DNA from 2 places in the Aurantibacter sp. genome. Region 1 is predicted to be linked to the other one. Evidence: riboswitches for the same ligand, from Rfam matches in the RefSeq annotation. Region 1 holds a riboswitch; the other holds the start of a gene.
The links. Region 1 has a riboswitch for cobalamin ahead of ACFDSN_RS08370 (TonB-dependent receptor plug domain-containing protein). Riboswitches for the same ligand answer to the same signal wherever they lie in the genome.

Region 1 (8,349 bases):
GTTTTATAATTACTAGGACTTAAACTATAATTGTCTTTTTGTTCAATAATTAAATTACCATCTTTAGATTCTGTAATAATATAGTCTAACAAATTATCTTCGCCTACAATAGTTATTTTTCCTTCTCGCCCTTTTACTAGTTCAAAGTCCATAGGTCCAGAAAGTGATATATTATTAAAATCTGAAACAGTTCTAGTTATAGTAGCTATGTTACCGTTACCTTTTATTTTTTTCCAATTTTGAACCTGACAATTTGAAAAGGTAAATAGTATGATTAATATAATTATGCTTGATTTAAATAGTCTCATAATAAATATATGTTTTTATAAAGTTAACAATAATAAAGTTTTTATAATACGATTGGTTACTTTTTAACAACGAAACTTCCAGATACAGTATCAAATTCTACAATGTCTTTTGGGAAAAGTGTTTGAAAAACACCTTGTTCTATTAGTTTACAAGGTTGGTTATAGAATGTGTTTTCGGTTGTCATAACCAACATTTTATCACAAAGCTGAATAGCTAAATTTATTTCGTGTGAAGAAAATAAAATGGTCTTATTGGCTGTTTTTGCAATTTTCTGTAATAATTTTAAAATGTACGCTTTATGATACATATCTAAATGTGTAGTTGGCTCGTCTAAAATTATTAGTGGCGTATCTTGTGCTAAAGCTCTTGCAATTAGTACTTTTTGTAATTGTCCATCACTGAGTTCGAAACATTTTTTTTGTGCTAAATCTAATGTTTGAGTTTGATCTAATGCTTTATTAACTATAGAAATATCTTTTTCTGTAAGCTTACCTATCCAATTGGTATATGGTTGTCTTCCAAGCGATACTAATTCAAAAACTGTAAGATTTTTAGAAAGTGATTTGTCGGTTAAAACTAAGCTTAATTTTGTAGCTAATAATTGATTACTATATGATTTTAAAGGTGATTTATCTATAAGAATAAATCCTTCTAACGGTTCTTGTAATTGTGTTATTGTTCGTAATAAGGTTGATTTTCCAATTCCATTAGCACCAACTAAACCAATTAACTCACCAGGGAATAATTCAAAATTTATATTTAAAGCAATAACAGTTTTTTTCTTTTTAGATTGATATCCAACAGAAAGATTTTCGGCTTTTAAAATGCTATGTTGCTTGTTATTATTCAATTAATATCTGTTATTTTTATAATTAAGTTTAAAAACTCATTTGTTTTTTTCTTACTAGTAACCAAATTACAACTGGCGCACCAATTAAAGATGTAATTGCGTTAATAGGTAAGGTATAATCGCTTGAAGGTAATTGTGCAATGCTATCGCATACCAACATTAAGATAGCACCAAATAAGATAACTGCTGGTAATAAAATACTGTGACTTGATGTTTTAAATAATTGTCTCGTTAAATGTGGTACTGCTAATCCAATAAATGCAATTGGTCCAGCAAATGCTGTAATACTTCCAGCTAATAAACTTGCAGCTATAATTATTATGTATCTGTTTCTTTCTATGTTTAAACCTAAACTTTTTGCATATTGATCTCCTAAAAGTAAGCTGTTTAAAGATTTTAAAGCAGTAATACTTAGAATTAAACCAATTAAAAAGATAACTAAAAATATTTTAATTTTCTCCCAACTTAAATCACCTAAACTTCCAAAGCCCCAAAAAATGTATTGTTGTAATTGATCTGCAGGACTAAAATAGGATAATACACTAACAATTGCAGATGTTAGGCTACCAAACATAAGTCCAATAATAAGTAACGTCATTGTGTCTTTTACTTTATTAGCAACTAATAAAACAGTTAATAATACTAAAAAACTACCTAAAGAAGATGCAATAACTAAACTCCAATTAGAAGCTAAAACAGTAGCTAAAAATCCGCCAAACAAACTACTTCCTAAAATTAAAATAGCGACTCCTAAACTAGCTCCAGAAGTTATTCCTAAAACATAAGGACCAGCTAATGGGTTTTTAAAAAGTGTTTGCATTAATAAACCAGAACTCCCTAATCCTGAACCTACTAAAATGGCAGTTATAGCTTTAGGTAAACGGTAATTCTGAATAATATACGTCCAATTTTCATTATCTGAATGTCCGTAAAGAGAGTTAATTAATTCTGAGAAAGGAATGCTTACAGATCCTAAACTTAAATTTAAAACAAAACAAAACACCAATACTATAATAAGTATTAGAAAGGTTAATTTGTATGTTTTGTTAAGGTTCAAATTAATTTAATGATTTAAAAAAAGTGGTATTATAATCTTTTAATAATTCTGGATGACAAATTTTAATGATATCTTTTAATACCAAATCTGGCCTTGCTATCCCAAGTTCATAATATGTAACGCCGCCAGTTTCACCAGTTGTGTTAGAAAATGAGAATATTTTTTTGTTTTTAAAAGCATCAAATTTAGTATAATGGAAATTTCCTTCTTCTAAAGATTTAAGGCTTGTGTAATAGCTAGGGCTTATCCATATGTCAGCTTCTTTTCCTCTCACAAACACAGATTCAAAATTTAAAGCTAAACTTCCTTTTTCAGTTGTTTCAGACCATAAATAATTAACATTGGCATCTTTTAAAATTTGTGCTTCAGTACTTGCTCCACTTGGCAAATACCAAACATCTTTATACATAGCGCCACTTAAAACAGTTGGTTTGTTTTTTACTGTTTGTGCTAATTTCTTGACTTTTAAATAATTAGTTTCTATAGTGTTAAATATAGAATCTGCCATACGTTCTTTATTATATAAAGCCCCAAAAAATTTAATCCATTCAGCTTTTGCTAAAGGACTTTTTTCTACCCAATCTCCATTATAAATAATAGGAATATTGGCGTTTTTTATAGTGTTAAGCGATTTACTTGCGCCATCTACTCCAAAAGCAACAATAGCATCTGGTTGTAATTCTAAAATACGTTCTGTGTTTAAACTTTCGTTTTTACCAATTTCTATAATTTTACCGCTATCTATTAATGCTCTTGTTTTTTTAGAGGATACATATTTAGTTCCAGGAAATCCTATTATGGAGTTTTCTGTTTCTAACAATTCTAACGCAGGAATATGAGTCGTACTTGTTGTAATTACTTTATTAATTGGTGTGTTAATTATACCATCAAAATTGGCTGTGTTAAATGTGTTTTTTGCAGTATTTTCTTTATTTATTAAAACATAAGAGTACGTTTTGTCTGCATTCTTCCAAGGGTTTTTAATCTGAAGAATTTTATAGTCTCCATAGTTTGTAATCGAAAAACCTTCAGCATACTTTAATGTTTTACGCTGTGTTTTTGTTTGAGGTAAAACACCAGAAGTTTCTATGTTATTTTTACATGAAACAAATAAAACACTAATAATTAAAAGATAGAAATACTTCATTTTTTAGTTGAAATTTGCATCAAAAGTACGCTTATACCAAACAAGTTTCCAAACAATTAATTAGATTAGTTTTTGATTTTTATTTGTTTCAATTGCAGTATAGTATTCGTAAGTAAGGTTATTGCTGTGTTTTTCTCTTTTCTTAGTAATTTTCAATTCTGCTTTTTACATCATTGTTTTTCCAATGTTTCAGAATTAAATCTCAATTACATTTTTTACTTCATTTTAATTCTTACATTTGCCTCGAATTTGGTTTTTTGTTCGCCATGGACAAAAATTAAAAGGGAATTTGGTTAAAATCCAATACTGTTCCCGCAACTGTAAGCTTAGTTCTTTTTTAGAACGCTTATTATAACACTTCATGTCACTGGAAATTTTTTTCTGGGAAGACTTATAATAAGACGCAAGTCAGGAGACCTGCCTTTTTCATCATCAAAACCGACTTTCGGGTAAAAAGTCTTACTGATTTATGAAAAAAAGAATTTACATTTTTGTGTTATTATGTTGCCCGTGTATAACGTTGGCACAGTTAGATTCTATTCAGTTATTAGACGAAGTTGTTTTAAGCGATGTAAAACTTAAAAGTCTTAGGGTTAGTCATAAATTAACAACTTTAACCGACTCTATATTAAACCAACAACCAACAAATACCACTAATTTATTTGCTTTTAATTCTAATATCTATTTTAAAGAAAATGGTTTTGGAATGGTTTCTTCGCCATCATTTAGAGGAACAAGTGCTTCACAAACAGCAGTATTGTGGAATGGAATAAATATTAATTCGCAATTAAATGGGCAAACAGATTTTGGCGCGTTGTCTTTAGCAGGATTTGATCAAATTACTATAAAAAGTGGTGGCGGAAGTGTACAGCACGGTTCTGGAGCTATTGGCGGATCTATTCATTTAAATAATAATTTAGATTTTTCGTCTCCTTTAAAAAATACTGTGCAATTAAACTATGGTAGTTTTAACACAAAACAATTAACCTATAAAGTTACTGCAAGTACAAAACGTTTAGCTTTAAATGTTGGTTTTAATAGGTTAAGCTCTGATAATGATTATGAGTTTATTGGGAAAGATAAAGTTAACACTAATGGTGCTTTTAATAACACCACATTTTTTGCAAACCTTGGTTATGCATTAAGCGATACTGATATTATTAAGTATTATACTAATACATTTGTTGGCGAGCGCGAATTATCTGCAACTTTAGTAGCACCATCCAAAAGTAAGTATAACGATGTACATTTTAGACATTTATTAGAATGGCAACATATTGGAAATAAATATACTTCCGCTTTAAAATTTGCAGCTTTAAAAGAAGAGTTTAAATATTTTGAGAATAAAGAAAATGACAATTTCTCTTTTGGAAACGTACAGCAATTTATTGCAAAACACGAGTTTGAATACAAATTACCTAAACATATAAAATTAAATTCTATTATAGAATATAATACATTTAAAGGTGAAGGTAGTAGTTTTGGAAACCCTAAACGTAATGCGTTTTCGACAACGCTAATGTTTCAACAGAAAATAAATAAATTAACCTATAATTTAAGTGCAAGACAAGATGTAACAACTGGGTTTAAAAGTCCTTTAGTTTTTTCTGCAGATGTTAATTGTAAGTTAACTAAAGATTATAGTATAACTTTAAATGCCTCAAAAAACTATAGAGTTCCAACCTTTAACGATTTATATTGGCAACCAGGTGGTAATTTAGATTTAGTACCGGAAACGTCTTATCAAGCTGATTTTGGTCAAGAGTTGAAATTTAAATCAATTCAGTTTTTATTAAACGCATATTATATTAGAATAAATGATATGATACAATGGACACCAGAAAATGGATTTTGGTCGCCTAAAAATATAAACGAAGTAGAAAGTATAGGAGCAGAGTTTGAAACTTCTTTTTCTAAACGTTTTGGAAATCATAGTATTAAAACAGATATAAAATACAGTTTTACAAGCACTAGAAACTTAAAAGATAAAACACAGTTAATTTATGTGCCAAAGCATAAAGGAAACATAAATATGGCTTATGGATTTAAAAAGATTACACTTTTTTATCAGTATTTATATAACGGACAAGTAAATATTATAGGCGACATTTTAAAAGCTTATAAAGTGTCTAATGCAGGAATTGGTTATAAATTTAAACACTTAAAAAAGATAGATTATAGCTTAAGTTTTAAAGTGAATAATCTTTTAAATACTTATTACGAAAACGTAGCATTGCGTCCAATGCCAAATAGAAACTATAATTTACAATTAACACTTAATTTTTAAACAAATGACACTTAAAAAAATTGCATTTATTGCTTTAGTAAACCTTGTAGTATTTACATCATGTACAGAAGATAATAATACAGAAGTTACAATTCCAAGAGGTGATTATGAAAACGGATTATTAATTTCTCATGAAGGAAACTTTTTTGGAGGAAATGCATCTGTTTCTTATGTTTCTGGCGATTTACAAAATGTTGAAAATAAAGTTTTCGAAAACGTAAACGGAACATTATTAGGAGATACAGCACAGAGTATGGCCTTTTATGGCGATTATGCGTTTATAGTAGTAAATGTATCTAATAAAATTGAAGTGGTTAACCGTTACACATTTATTAGTGAAGCAACTATTTCAACGGGTTTAACTAATCCAAGATATATGACTTTCGCAAATGGAAAAGGTTATGTAACAAATTGGGGAGATGGATCTCTAGCAACAGATGATTATATTGCAGAAATTGATTTATCAACTTACACTGTTTTAAATACAATTCCAGTAACAGAAGGACCAGAGCACATTGTTTCTCAAAATAATAAGCTATATATCTCTCATAAAGGTGGGTTTAATTCTAATAATAAAATATCAATTATTGATGCGTTAAATACTTCTTCTGTAACAGAAATAACTGTAAATGATAACCCAGATGAGTTAGCATTTGATTCTACAGGTAATTTATATGTTTTAAGTGAAGGTGATAATAGATATTGGTTGCCAAATGCAATTGAAACTAAAGGTGCAATTACTAAAATAAACACTGGTACTAATTTAATAGAATCAACATTGGAATTTGCAGATGGTTTTCATCCAAGCCAATTTAATATTGAAGGAACTAAAGCATATTACTATTTAGATGGAGCAGTTTACACTATGAGTTTAACAGATCAAGTTTTACCAACAGATGCTACTATATTAGATTTAAGTTTTAACGATATGACCGTAAAAAATGGTTTAATATTAGGAGTAGATGCAGGAAACTTTACAACAAATGGATTTTTAGAAGTTTATAATGCTTCGTCTGGAATTTTATTAAACATAGTAGAAATAGGAGTTATCCCTGGAGAAATTTACTTTAATTAAAAAGATATTAACTTACTTATAATGTTAAATAAAAGCTACTTCTAAAGAAGTAGCTTTTTTATTACAACATTGTTGTGTCTAAGAATAGTAAGGCTGAGAATAGATGCTAAAAATCAGGTTTAAACAATCCGATTTTTTAAAAAGATAACGAGCTTTTGGTTAAACACAAAACACTTTTTTATTTGTTATATACGGTTGTTGGCAGTAGTTTTTTGTTAAATTCAAATTACATTTTAAGATTCTTAAGTTTCCAAAATTTAGGAATTTCCATATTATTTCCAGTAGTTCCTTTCATTAATTGATATTGGTTTTGCGCTATATGCATTTTTGATATTTTGATATCTTTATTTTTACTAATTGCTATGTCTCTAACAATTTGAATGTCATCAAATGGTGTTCTGCAACCGAAGATTATTTCGGTTAGTTCTCCAGGATAGTCATTCAGCATATTTTTCATAATAAAGACTTCTCTATATTCTTCTTCATAAGACCAGTCAATAGATTTGGTTGTAACTACAGGAATAATTTCTTTATAATTTTCAGATTCTTTAGTTATTCCAACAAGAGGGAATTTTTTACTATATGACACCTTGTATAAGCTTGGTACCTTTTCTTCGGGAACATCAAAAACGAGGCACATTCCTTTATGATTATCGGCATAATGAGCCCAAAGAAGATTATTTATATAATCGGAACTATAGCAAACAACTCCAAACTCGCTTATTTCGTCTTCTATACTTTTTATTCTTTCAAGGTGTTCTTTTTCAAAATGTTCTATTTTTCCTTTATTGTTATGATAATATTTGTCTATAAGACTGAATTCAAATGGGTCATTAAATTCAAAAGGGTCAGCCACCCAATTTTTTTGATTACTCAAATTTTGAAGTGTCAGTTTATTTATAGCTTGATATCTGTAAAAGTTCATTTTGGGTAAATTACTGCCAACGGTTTTGTATAACATTAGTTGCGTGTTTTAAGCACTAAAGTTAGCAAATAAATCACGGATAGAAAGTCCGCGAGGACTTTCGTAAATTGGCTAAAACTAGCAATTAATTTTATACGGTGTTGTAGGTAGTTATTTTTCCTCATTATTCTCTTCAAACGAATATCTTTCAATAAGTTTTATTTTCTCCTCTTCTGGTAATTCTTTAAGTATATTTCTATTCGTAATTGAAGTAAAATTCATTTCTTTAGAGTCCTCAATTATTTCAGTGTCATTTTCGGGTACAGCTAATAATTTTATATCATTTCCTTTTACAATATGTTCAGAAATAGTTTTTGCTACATCTTTAACTTTTGCCTTTAGAGCTGTTTTTTCTATTTTTTTGTCATTCTCTAAAGCACTTTTATGCTGTTCCGAAATCTTTAATTCAAGGGTTTTATAAATGTTTTCGAGCATTTCTTTTTCTCTTTGCTCTTCTTGTTTAATTAAAGTTTTGTTTCCAAAATAAGTAGCAATGATGTCTTTTGCTTTGCTCTTGTATAGTAAATATCCACCAAAAACTTTAAAACCATATTTTACTAATTCGACCAAGTCAACAGCTATGTCAAAATCTAAATTTACAATTACATCAATTGAACCATTCTGTACTTCTACAATTTCAATTTCTTCAGGTGTGTTACT
Region 2 (9,053 bases), on a different contig from region 1:
ACACTATTAATTTAGAGAATTTAAATTCTGGTGTTTATATAGTAAAATTAAAATCTGATACAGGAACTACTACAAAACAGTTGATTAAAAAATAAAAAAACACCTACATAAAACAAAAAAGAGCTTTATTTAAAGCTCTTTTTTTTGTTTATAACATAGTGAATAAATGAAAAATTAAGTTTGAAAAATTAGAGGCTATTAATTGTAAAAAAATTAAATTTGCATTATTAATAATCAAACTAAATCATCATATAAATGATTCATTTCTTTGGAAACACAAACAGTAAATTATTTGCTGTTCAAACAACAAAAGAATTATCAACCGAAACTATTTCAAAATTATCATGGTTATTTGGCGACCAACCAAAACTTGAACAAGCATCTATCGATGCTTTTTTTATTGGCCCAAGAGCAGCTATGATTACACCTTGGAGTACTAACGCTGTAGAAATTACTCAAAATATGGGGATTTCAGACATTGTTAGAATCGAAGAATTTGAAACCTCATCTGAAGATTTTAAAGATTTCGATCCAATGATTTTTGAAAAATTTAATAGCCTACATCAAGACACATTTACGGTTAATATTGAGCCCGAAGCTATTTTAAATATTGATGATATATCAGCATATAATAAACAGGAAGGTTTAGCTTTAAGTGACGATGAAGTTGAATATTTAGAAAGTGTAGCAACTAAAATAGGTCGTTCTTTAACAGATTCTGAAGTCTTTGGATTCTCTCAAGTAAATTCAGAACATTGTCGTCATAAAATTTTTAATGGAACTTTTATTATTGATGGAGAAGAAAAAGAAACATCATTATTCAAATTAATCCGTAAAACATCTGAAGTCAATCCAAATAAAATTGTTTCAGCCTATAAAGACAATGTAGCGTTTGTAAAAGGTCCTGTTGTAGAACAATTTGCTCCTAAAAGTGCAGATAAGGCTGATTTTTACGAAACTAAAGACTACGAATCTGTAATATCTTTAAAAGCAGAAACACATAATTTCCCAACAACCGTAGAACCTTTTAATGGTGCTGCAACTGGTGCTGGTGGAGAAATTAGAGATAGACTTGCAGGAGGAAAAGGCTCCTTACCTTTAGCTGGAACTGCAGTTTATATGACTTCATATTCTAGATTAGAAGATAACAGACCTTGGGAAAAAGGAATGGAAGAACGCCAATGGTTATATCAAACACCAATGGATATTCTAATAAAAGCCTCCAATGGTGCATCAGATTTTGGAAATAAATTTGGTCAGCCATTAATTTGCGGATCTATACTTACGTTTGAACACGAAGAAGAAGCTCGTAAATTAGGTTTTGATAAAGTTATAATGCAAGCTGGCGGAATTGGTTACGGTAAAGCTGAACAAGCATTAAAAGATAAACCAAACACTGACGATAAAATAGTTATTCTTGGTGGAGAAAATTACCGCATTGGTATGGGTGGAGCTGCAGTTTCGTCTGCTGATACTGGTGGAAATAGTGCCGGTATAGAATTAAATGCTATCCAACGTTCTAACCCAGAAATGCAAAAACGTGCCGCGAATGCAGTTCGTGGAATGGTAGAGAGCAACGAAAATTTCATTGTTTCTATTCACGATCATGGTGCTGGTGGACATTTAAATTGTTTAAGCGAATTAGTTGAAGAAACTGGCGGTAAAATAGACTTAGATGCTTTACCTGTTGGAGATCCAACCTTATCTGCCAAAGAAATTATTGGTAACGAATCTCAAGAACGTATGGGATTAGTTATTAGTGAGAAACATATTGGTACGTTACAAAAAATTGCAGATAGAGAACGTTCTCCAATGTACACTGTTGGAAATGTGACTGGCGATGATAGATTTACTTTTGAGTCTAAAACTAAAGGCGACAAGCCAATGGATTTAGCTTTAGAAGATATGTTTGGAAGTTCTCCAAAAACAATAATGGTAGACAAAACCATTAATAGAAACTATAAAGATTTAGATTATAATTCGGCAAACTTTCACGATTACTTAGACCAAGTATTACAATTAGAAGCAGTTGCTTCTAAAGATTGGTTAACAAACAAAGTAGATAGATGTGTTGGTGGAAAAGTAGCAAAACAACAATGTGTTGGTCCGTTACAAATTCCGCTTAACAATGTTGGTGTTATGGCTTTAGACTATAACGGAAAAGAAGGCATTGCTACAAGTATTGGCCACTCGCCTATTTCAGGACTAATTAATCCAGAAGCTGGAAGTAGAAACTCTATTACTGAAGCATTAACCAATTTAATTTGGGCGCCTTTAAACCAAGGACTTAAAAATGTATCATTATCAGCAAATTGGATGTGGCCTTGTAAAAATGAAGGTGAAGATGCTCGTTTATATGAGGCTGTAAAAGCAATTTCAGAGTTTTCTATTGAACTAGGTATTAATGTCCCAACTGGAAAGGATTCGCTTTCTATGAAACAGAAATATCCTAACGAAGACGTTATTTCTCCGGGAACAGTTATTATTTCAGCTGCGGCAAACTGTAACGATATTACTAAAATTGTAGAACCTGTTTTACAACCTAATGCAGGAGACATTTATTATATTAATTTATCTCAAGACAACTTTAAACTTGGTGGAAGTTCTTTTGCACAAATATTAAATACGATTGGAAAAGAAGCACCTAATGTAAAAAGTGCTACTTATGTAAAAACAGTTTTTAATACCATTCAGAAATTAATAGTTGATGAGCAAATTGTTGCTGGTCATGATGTTGCTTCTGGTGGATTAATTACAACTTTATTAGAGTTATGTTTTGCTGATGTTAATTTAGGCGCAGAATTAGATTTATCTGCTTTAAATGAAAAAGATTCTATTAAATTATTATTCTCTGAGAATTCTGGAATTGTAATTCAGTCTAAAGACGCTTCAATAGAAAACGTTTTATCTGAATCTGGAATAGAATTTTTCAATATTGGAAAAGTAGTTGAGGCTGATTTCTTAAGTATTATTAATAATAATGAAGTATTTACATTAACTGTTTCAAGATTAAGAGATGCTTGGTCTAAAACATCATTATTATTAGATAGAAAACAAACAGCAAACAATTTAGCAGATGCTCGTTTTGAAAACTTTAAAAATCAACCATTAAAATATACATTCCCAGAAAATTTCACAGGAAAACTAAAAGACATCATTGGTACAGCTTCTACAGTAAAACCTAAGGCAGCTATTATTCGTGAGAAGGGATCTAACTCAGAGCGCGAAATGGCAAACGCTATGTACTTAGCTGGTTTTGATGTTAAAGATATACATATGACCGATCTAATTTCTGGTCGTGAAAATTTAGAAGACATTCAATTTATTGGAGCTGTTGGTGGATTCTCAAATTCAGATGTTTTAGGATCTGCAAAAGGTTGGGCTGGTGCATTTAAATATAACGAAAAAGCGAAAACAGCTTTAGAAAACTTCTTTAAAAGAGAAGATACATTATCTGTTGGAATTTGTAATGGTTGCCAGTTATGGATGGAATTAGATTTAATTAATCCAGAACACGAGCAACATGGAAAAATGATACATAACGATTCTAAAAAACACGAAAGCTCTTTTACTTCTGTTAAAATTCAAGAAAACAATTCCGTAATGCTATCAAGTTTAGCAGGGACAGAATTAGGTGTTTGGATTTCTCATGGCGAAGGAAAATTTAATTTACCTTACAGTGAAGAAAAGTATAACATAGTTGCTAAATATGGTTATGCTGGCTATCCAAATAATCCAAATGGTTCTGATTTTAACACCGCAATGTTGTGTGACACCACTGGAAGACACTTAGTTACAATGCCACATATAGAACGTTCTACGTTTCAATGGAATTGGGCAAACTATCCGAAAAACAGAAAAGACGAAGTCTCGCCTTGGTTAGAAGCTTTTGTTAACGCTAGAAAATGGATTAAAAACAGTTAATTTTCAACAACTTATAAAAAAAAGAAGCTATTAAGTAGCTTCTTTTTTTATATTATATTTGTATATAACTCAACCATTATGACTAAAAAACATTTCTTTTCGCTAATGATATTATTTATTGTATCATTTTCATTCGCACAAACCCCAGAAGGATTTAATTATCAATCTGTAATCCGTGATACAGCTGGAGATATTATAGTCAACACAACTATTGGTGTACAATTTCAATTGAGACAAACTACAACTATGGGTTCTATAATTTATACTGAAACTCATTCACCAACAACAAACAATTATGGAATGTTCAATGTAATTGTTGGGCAAGGAACAACGTCAGATACATTTAATACAATAGATTGGTCATCAGATTCTTATTTTTTAGAAGTAAGTATCGATCCAATTGGTGGAACAACGTATGTAAGTTTAGGAACTACACAATTATTAAGTGTACCCTATGCATTAAATGCTGCTACTGCTGATAATGTAACGGGTTTAGAAACTATAGATGAAGGAAATGGTAATGGTTTGATTAAAATTGGAAGAATAGCCGATAATTATGGAAACATAGGTAATAATGCTGTAGATTTAAGTTACTCAGACTCGGCTAGTGCTTCTAAAGGAGCAACTGGGTTATATTCTACCGCCACTGGCTGGAACACAAGTGCTTTAGGTAATGCATCTACAACCATTGGAGTTTCAAACATAGCATCTGGTCATATTGCAACAGCAATGGGTAATGAAACATCAGCTTCTGGTAATGGAGCTGTAACAATGGGAGATGGAACAGTTGCTGAAAGTTTTACACAAGTATCTATAGGAACATTTAATGTACCAACAACACCTACAAGTGCTATAGCGTTTGAAGAAACAGATCGTGTTCTTGTTGTAGGAAACGGTACTGCACTAGCAAGTGAAAGTGATGCTTTAGTAGTGTTAAAAAATGGAACCATTACGGCTCCAAGTTTTGATTTAGCTGAAATTACTGATGATAAGGCGTTAATAACTAAAGAATATTTTGAAACAAGTATCTCTGGTTTAGTATATTTAGATGAAACAGATGATACAACTGACAATGGAGGCTTAATTATAGCAGGAAGAACAGCCGAATACTATGGTGATATTGGTAAAAATGCAATTGATTTAAGTTTCTCAGATGGTGCAAGCACTACTTATGGAGCTACGGGAGAACATGCTGTAGCACTAGGAAGATTTATAGAAGCCTCAGGAAATTATTCAACAGCAATGGGACATAGTACAGAGGCTTCAGGAATTTTTGCTACAGCAATGGGGTTTAGTACAGATGCTACTGGATATTATTCCACAGCAATGGGGCAGAATACAATTGCTTCAGGGTCATATTCAACAGCAATGGGACATAATACAATTGCTTCAGGGCCATATTCAACAGTAATGGGTCGCAATACAAATGCTTCAGGAAATTATGCTACAGCAATGGGGCAAAATACAAATGCAAATTCTTGGGGATCTACCGCTATAGGCCATTATAATATTGGTGGAGGAAGTGCAAACTCTTGGATAGGAACAGAATCATTATTTGAAATTGGAAATGGTACTGATGCTGCTAATAAAGCTAATGCCTTGACAGTTCTAAAAAACGGAATAATTACGGCACCAAGTTTTGATTTAGCTGAAATTACTGATGATAAAGCTTTAATTACAAAAGAATATTTTGAAACAAACAACACTACTCCAACGGGTTTAGAAGCTATAGACCAAGGTAATGGTACAGGTTGGCGTTTATCAAGAAACATCCTTGGCTTCGGAAACATAGGAAGATATGCTGTTGATCTTTCTTATAACATACCAATGTCTGGTAGTTTCGGAGCAACAGGATTTGGTTCATTTGCAGTAGGAGAAAGAACTAATGCTTCAGGAGATACTTCTGCAGCATTTGGTTCTAACACTAATGCTTCAGGAATCCATTCTGCAGCATTTGGTATTGGAACTACTGCATCTGGAGGAACTTCTGTAGCATTTGGTTTTTTAACTACTGCTACAGGATATCTTTCAACTGCAATGGGAGAAAGAACAAATGCTAATTCACAATCCTCTTTATCTATAGGTCAATATAATATTGGAGGAGGAACTCCTGATAGTTGGATCGCTACGGAATCGGTATTTGAAATAGGAAATGGTGTAGACGATTCAAATAGAGCGAATGCATTAACAGTATTAAAAAACGGTACTATTACAGCACCAAGTTTTGATGTAGCAGAAATTACAGATGACAAAGCTTTAATAACTAAAGAATATGCAGATGCTAATTATTCATCAGAGACAATTGAAACTGAAAATGGAGTTTCGTATGCTACCAATTGGAGTGACTTTGGATCTGGATATGAAGGTGTAACTTATTACAAACATAACGGACGTGTATATATAGACGGAATGGCAATAAAAAGTAGCATCATAATTCAAGATGAAGTAATATTCACATTACCAGCAGGATACCAACCAACAGGAAGAATTACTGCTACAGGTCAACGATTGAACGAATCTATTAGAATAGATATTAATTCTAGTGGGCAAGTAATTATTAGACAATCAGGAAATACGTATGTTAGTCTAAATGGTATAAATTTTAGAGTTGACTAAAACAATAGTTTTGACTTCATTAAATGTATTTAAAACAATTAATTAGGTTTTGTTTCTTTTTTACCATAGTTATTTTTTAATGATATTTTTTATCCTTTTTTAAAACCCTTTAATATTCTTGATAAAGAATATTAAAGTAAACAGATGCAGGATAATAATTATAAAAATTAACAGAGGTACTGCTAGTAAAACTAGTGATGCCACAGGAGATGGATCTATAACTTCTGGGTATAACACTATAGCTAATATAAATCATCCATATTACTCTGATATCACAAAAACTATCGCGGCTAATTTACCTCTAGCAACCAATATCGTTACTCGTATTATCGAGACAGATAGACAATTGTATTTTAGTGGATTAACCTTACAACTTAAACTTTAAGGTTAGACATAGTTAGGTTGTAATTTTCAGAAACTTCTTTACGGTATTATTTATTTTTACAAAATATAATCCATTAGCTAAATTACTAAAATCAATTTCTGCTGTTTTACCATTATTAGTTTTAGTAATTCCAAATTTCACTTCTTTCCCTACCACATTATATATTAAAACTGAATTAATTGTATCGTTATGTAATTTTATCTGAAATTTATCTTTAACAGGATTTGGATACATACTAAATGTATCTAAATTATAAGTTTCTGTACTTAATAAGTCGGTCGGTACAATACTAAGATTATCAATTAAATTATAAAAAACAGTACCTAAACATTCAGGATCATTACTCATCGTTTTTGTTGTAGGCGTAGTTACAATATATAAATATTCACTAGCTTCTGTAGGCGTAAATGTAAACGTATAATTATAGTAAGTTGTATTTTCGTTAGTTTGAACATTTTCGGTATCCAATTCATAACTATAACTATTTGGAATACCTGTATTTGCGGAACTCATAGAAAAATCGAATCTTAATGTATAACATCCCAGATATTGATTAGCAATAAAACCAGTACCGTGGTATTTAGAACCATAATTCACCGCTATTTTAATGGTATATTCTCTATTAATTTCTAAAGGTGTATCCAGTTCGAAATTTACACCTTCATGAGTTACAGAACTTGCATATTTTACACTTCCTAAATAAACACTTCCCGTACCTGTATTAGCATAACCAGGATACATAGTACAATTATAATAATCTGGAGTATCATGTGAATTAACGCATCCTATAATTAGATTGCTTTGGCCAAAAGTGTTAGGGCAATTGTAATAATTTTCAAAATCCCCATTAGAAAATATGTTCTGACTAATTGTTAATGTAGAGTATATTAGAAATAATGTTGCAAAAAAATAATTTTTTTTCATCGTTTTAAAGTTTTAACTGCTTTTTTGAAATTAAAAACGATGCCTTATTTTTAAATAAAAAGATATATTTAAAAAACAGATACCATATACTTTATTTCGCGAAAGTAGAAGGTTTATATAATTTGGATTGAGTAATCTGACTTCCTATAAAAGGTTACAGTTGCGCGACAGTTCGTGAATTTCACACGATTCCCTCAATTCTAGGTAAAACTAATACTTTTTTAATTTAAAACCATAAAATATTTGTGTAAATACAAGCATCTAAGATAGTACTTAGAGTCTAAGTTATCCGCTATGTTTATTATTCATTTTTCATCATTTTTAAAAATTCGGTTTTTTTGTGCTATATATTATTGTAAATTGCTGCCGTACTATAATATATACTCACGACAATTATAATGACAGAAATAACACGTTTATTCGATTTCCCATACTATCAACTTGAAAAACATAATTTAGAGGCAGCATTAGTCACTAAAAAAAAAGGAGAATGGATTAAAACGTCCACCAAAGAATATTTAGATAATGCTAATGCAGTTAGTCGTGCATTATTACGCTTAGGAATTAATAAGAATGATAAAATTGCCGTAATTTCTTCTACTAATAGAACAGAATGGAATATTATGGATATTGGTATTCTTCAAACTGGAGCACAAAACATTCCTATATACCCAACAATTTCTGCTGAAGATTATGAATATGTCCTAAATCATAGTGAAGCAATTTATTGTTTTGTTTCAGACAAAGAAGTATTAGACAAAGTAAATAAAGTAAAAGACAAAACACAATTAAAAGAGGTGTACTGTTTTGATGATATTGATGGTTGCAAACACTACTCAGAATTATTTAAATTAGGAGAGGACAAAAGTAATCAAGATGAAGTTCAAAAACGTAAAGATGCTGTTAAACCAACAGATTTAGCTACTATAATATATACATCTGGAACTACAGGAAAACCAAAAGGAGTAATGTTATCTCATGATAATATTACAAGTAACGTTTTAAATAGTATTCCAAGAGTACCATTAGAAGATGGAGAAACACGTGTTCTAAGCTTTTTACCTATTTGTCATATTTTTGAACGCGTCTTAATTTATGTCTATCAATACGCAGGTGCTACAATCTATTTTGCTGAAAGCATAGATAAAATTGGAGATAATGCAAAAGAAATAAAACCTAACCTAATGAGTGTGGTTCCAAGACT

Region 2: another riboswitch for cobalamin. It lies ahead of ACFDSN_RS00895 (T9SS type A sorting domain-containing protein); the one in region 1 lies ahead of ACFDSN_RS08370 (TonB-dependent receptor plug domain-containing protein).

The regions. Positions count from the first base shown of each region.
Region 1 covers NZ_JBELDZ010000051.1:299-8,647, reverse strand. The annotation lists gene ACFDSN_RS08390 (head GIN domain-containing protein) at 1-308, opposite strand, end outside; gene ACFDSN_RS08385 (ABC transporter ATP-binding protein) at 365-1,159, opposite strand; gene ACFDSN_RS08380 (FecCD family ABC transporter permease) at 1,188-2,216, opposite strand; gene ACFDSN_RS08375 (ABC transporter substrate-binding protein) at 2,218-3,363, opposite strand; cobalamin riboswitch at 3,597-3,803, shown strand; gene ACFDSN_RS08370 (TonB-dependent receptor plug domain-containing protein) at 3,833-5,650, shown strand; gene ACFDSN_RS08365 (YncE family protein) at 5,655-6,725, shown strand; gene ACFDSN_RS08360 (DUF2971 domain-containing protein) at 6,952-7,602, opposite strand; partial or broken gene ACFDSN_RS08355 (hypothetical protein) at 7,801-8,349, opposite strand, start outside.
Region 2 covers NZ_JBELDZ010000003.1:12,320-21,372, forward strand. The annotation lists gene ACFDSN_RS00875 (endonuclease) at 1-95, shown strand, start outside; gene purL (phosphoribosylformylglycinamidine synthase) at 256-3,924, shown strand; gene ACFDSN_RS00885 (hypothetical protein) at 4,030-6,540, shown strand; gene ACFDSN_RS00890 (hypothetical protein) at 6,659-6,925, shown strand; gene ACFDSN_RS00895 (T9SS type A sorting domain-containing protein) at 6,938-7,849, opposite strand; adenosylcobalamin (AdoCbl) riboswitch at 7,927-8,069, opposite strand; gene ACFDSN_RS00900 (AMP-dependent synthetase/ligase) at 8,248-9,053, shown strand, end outside.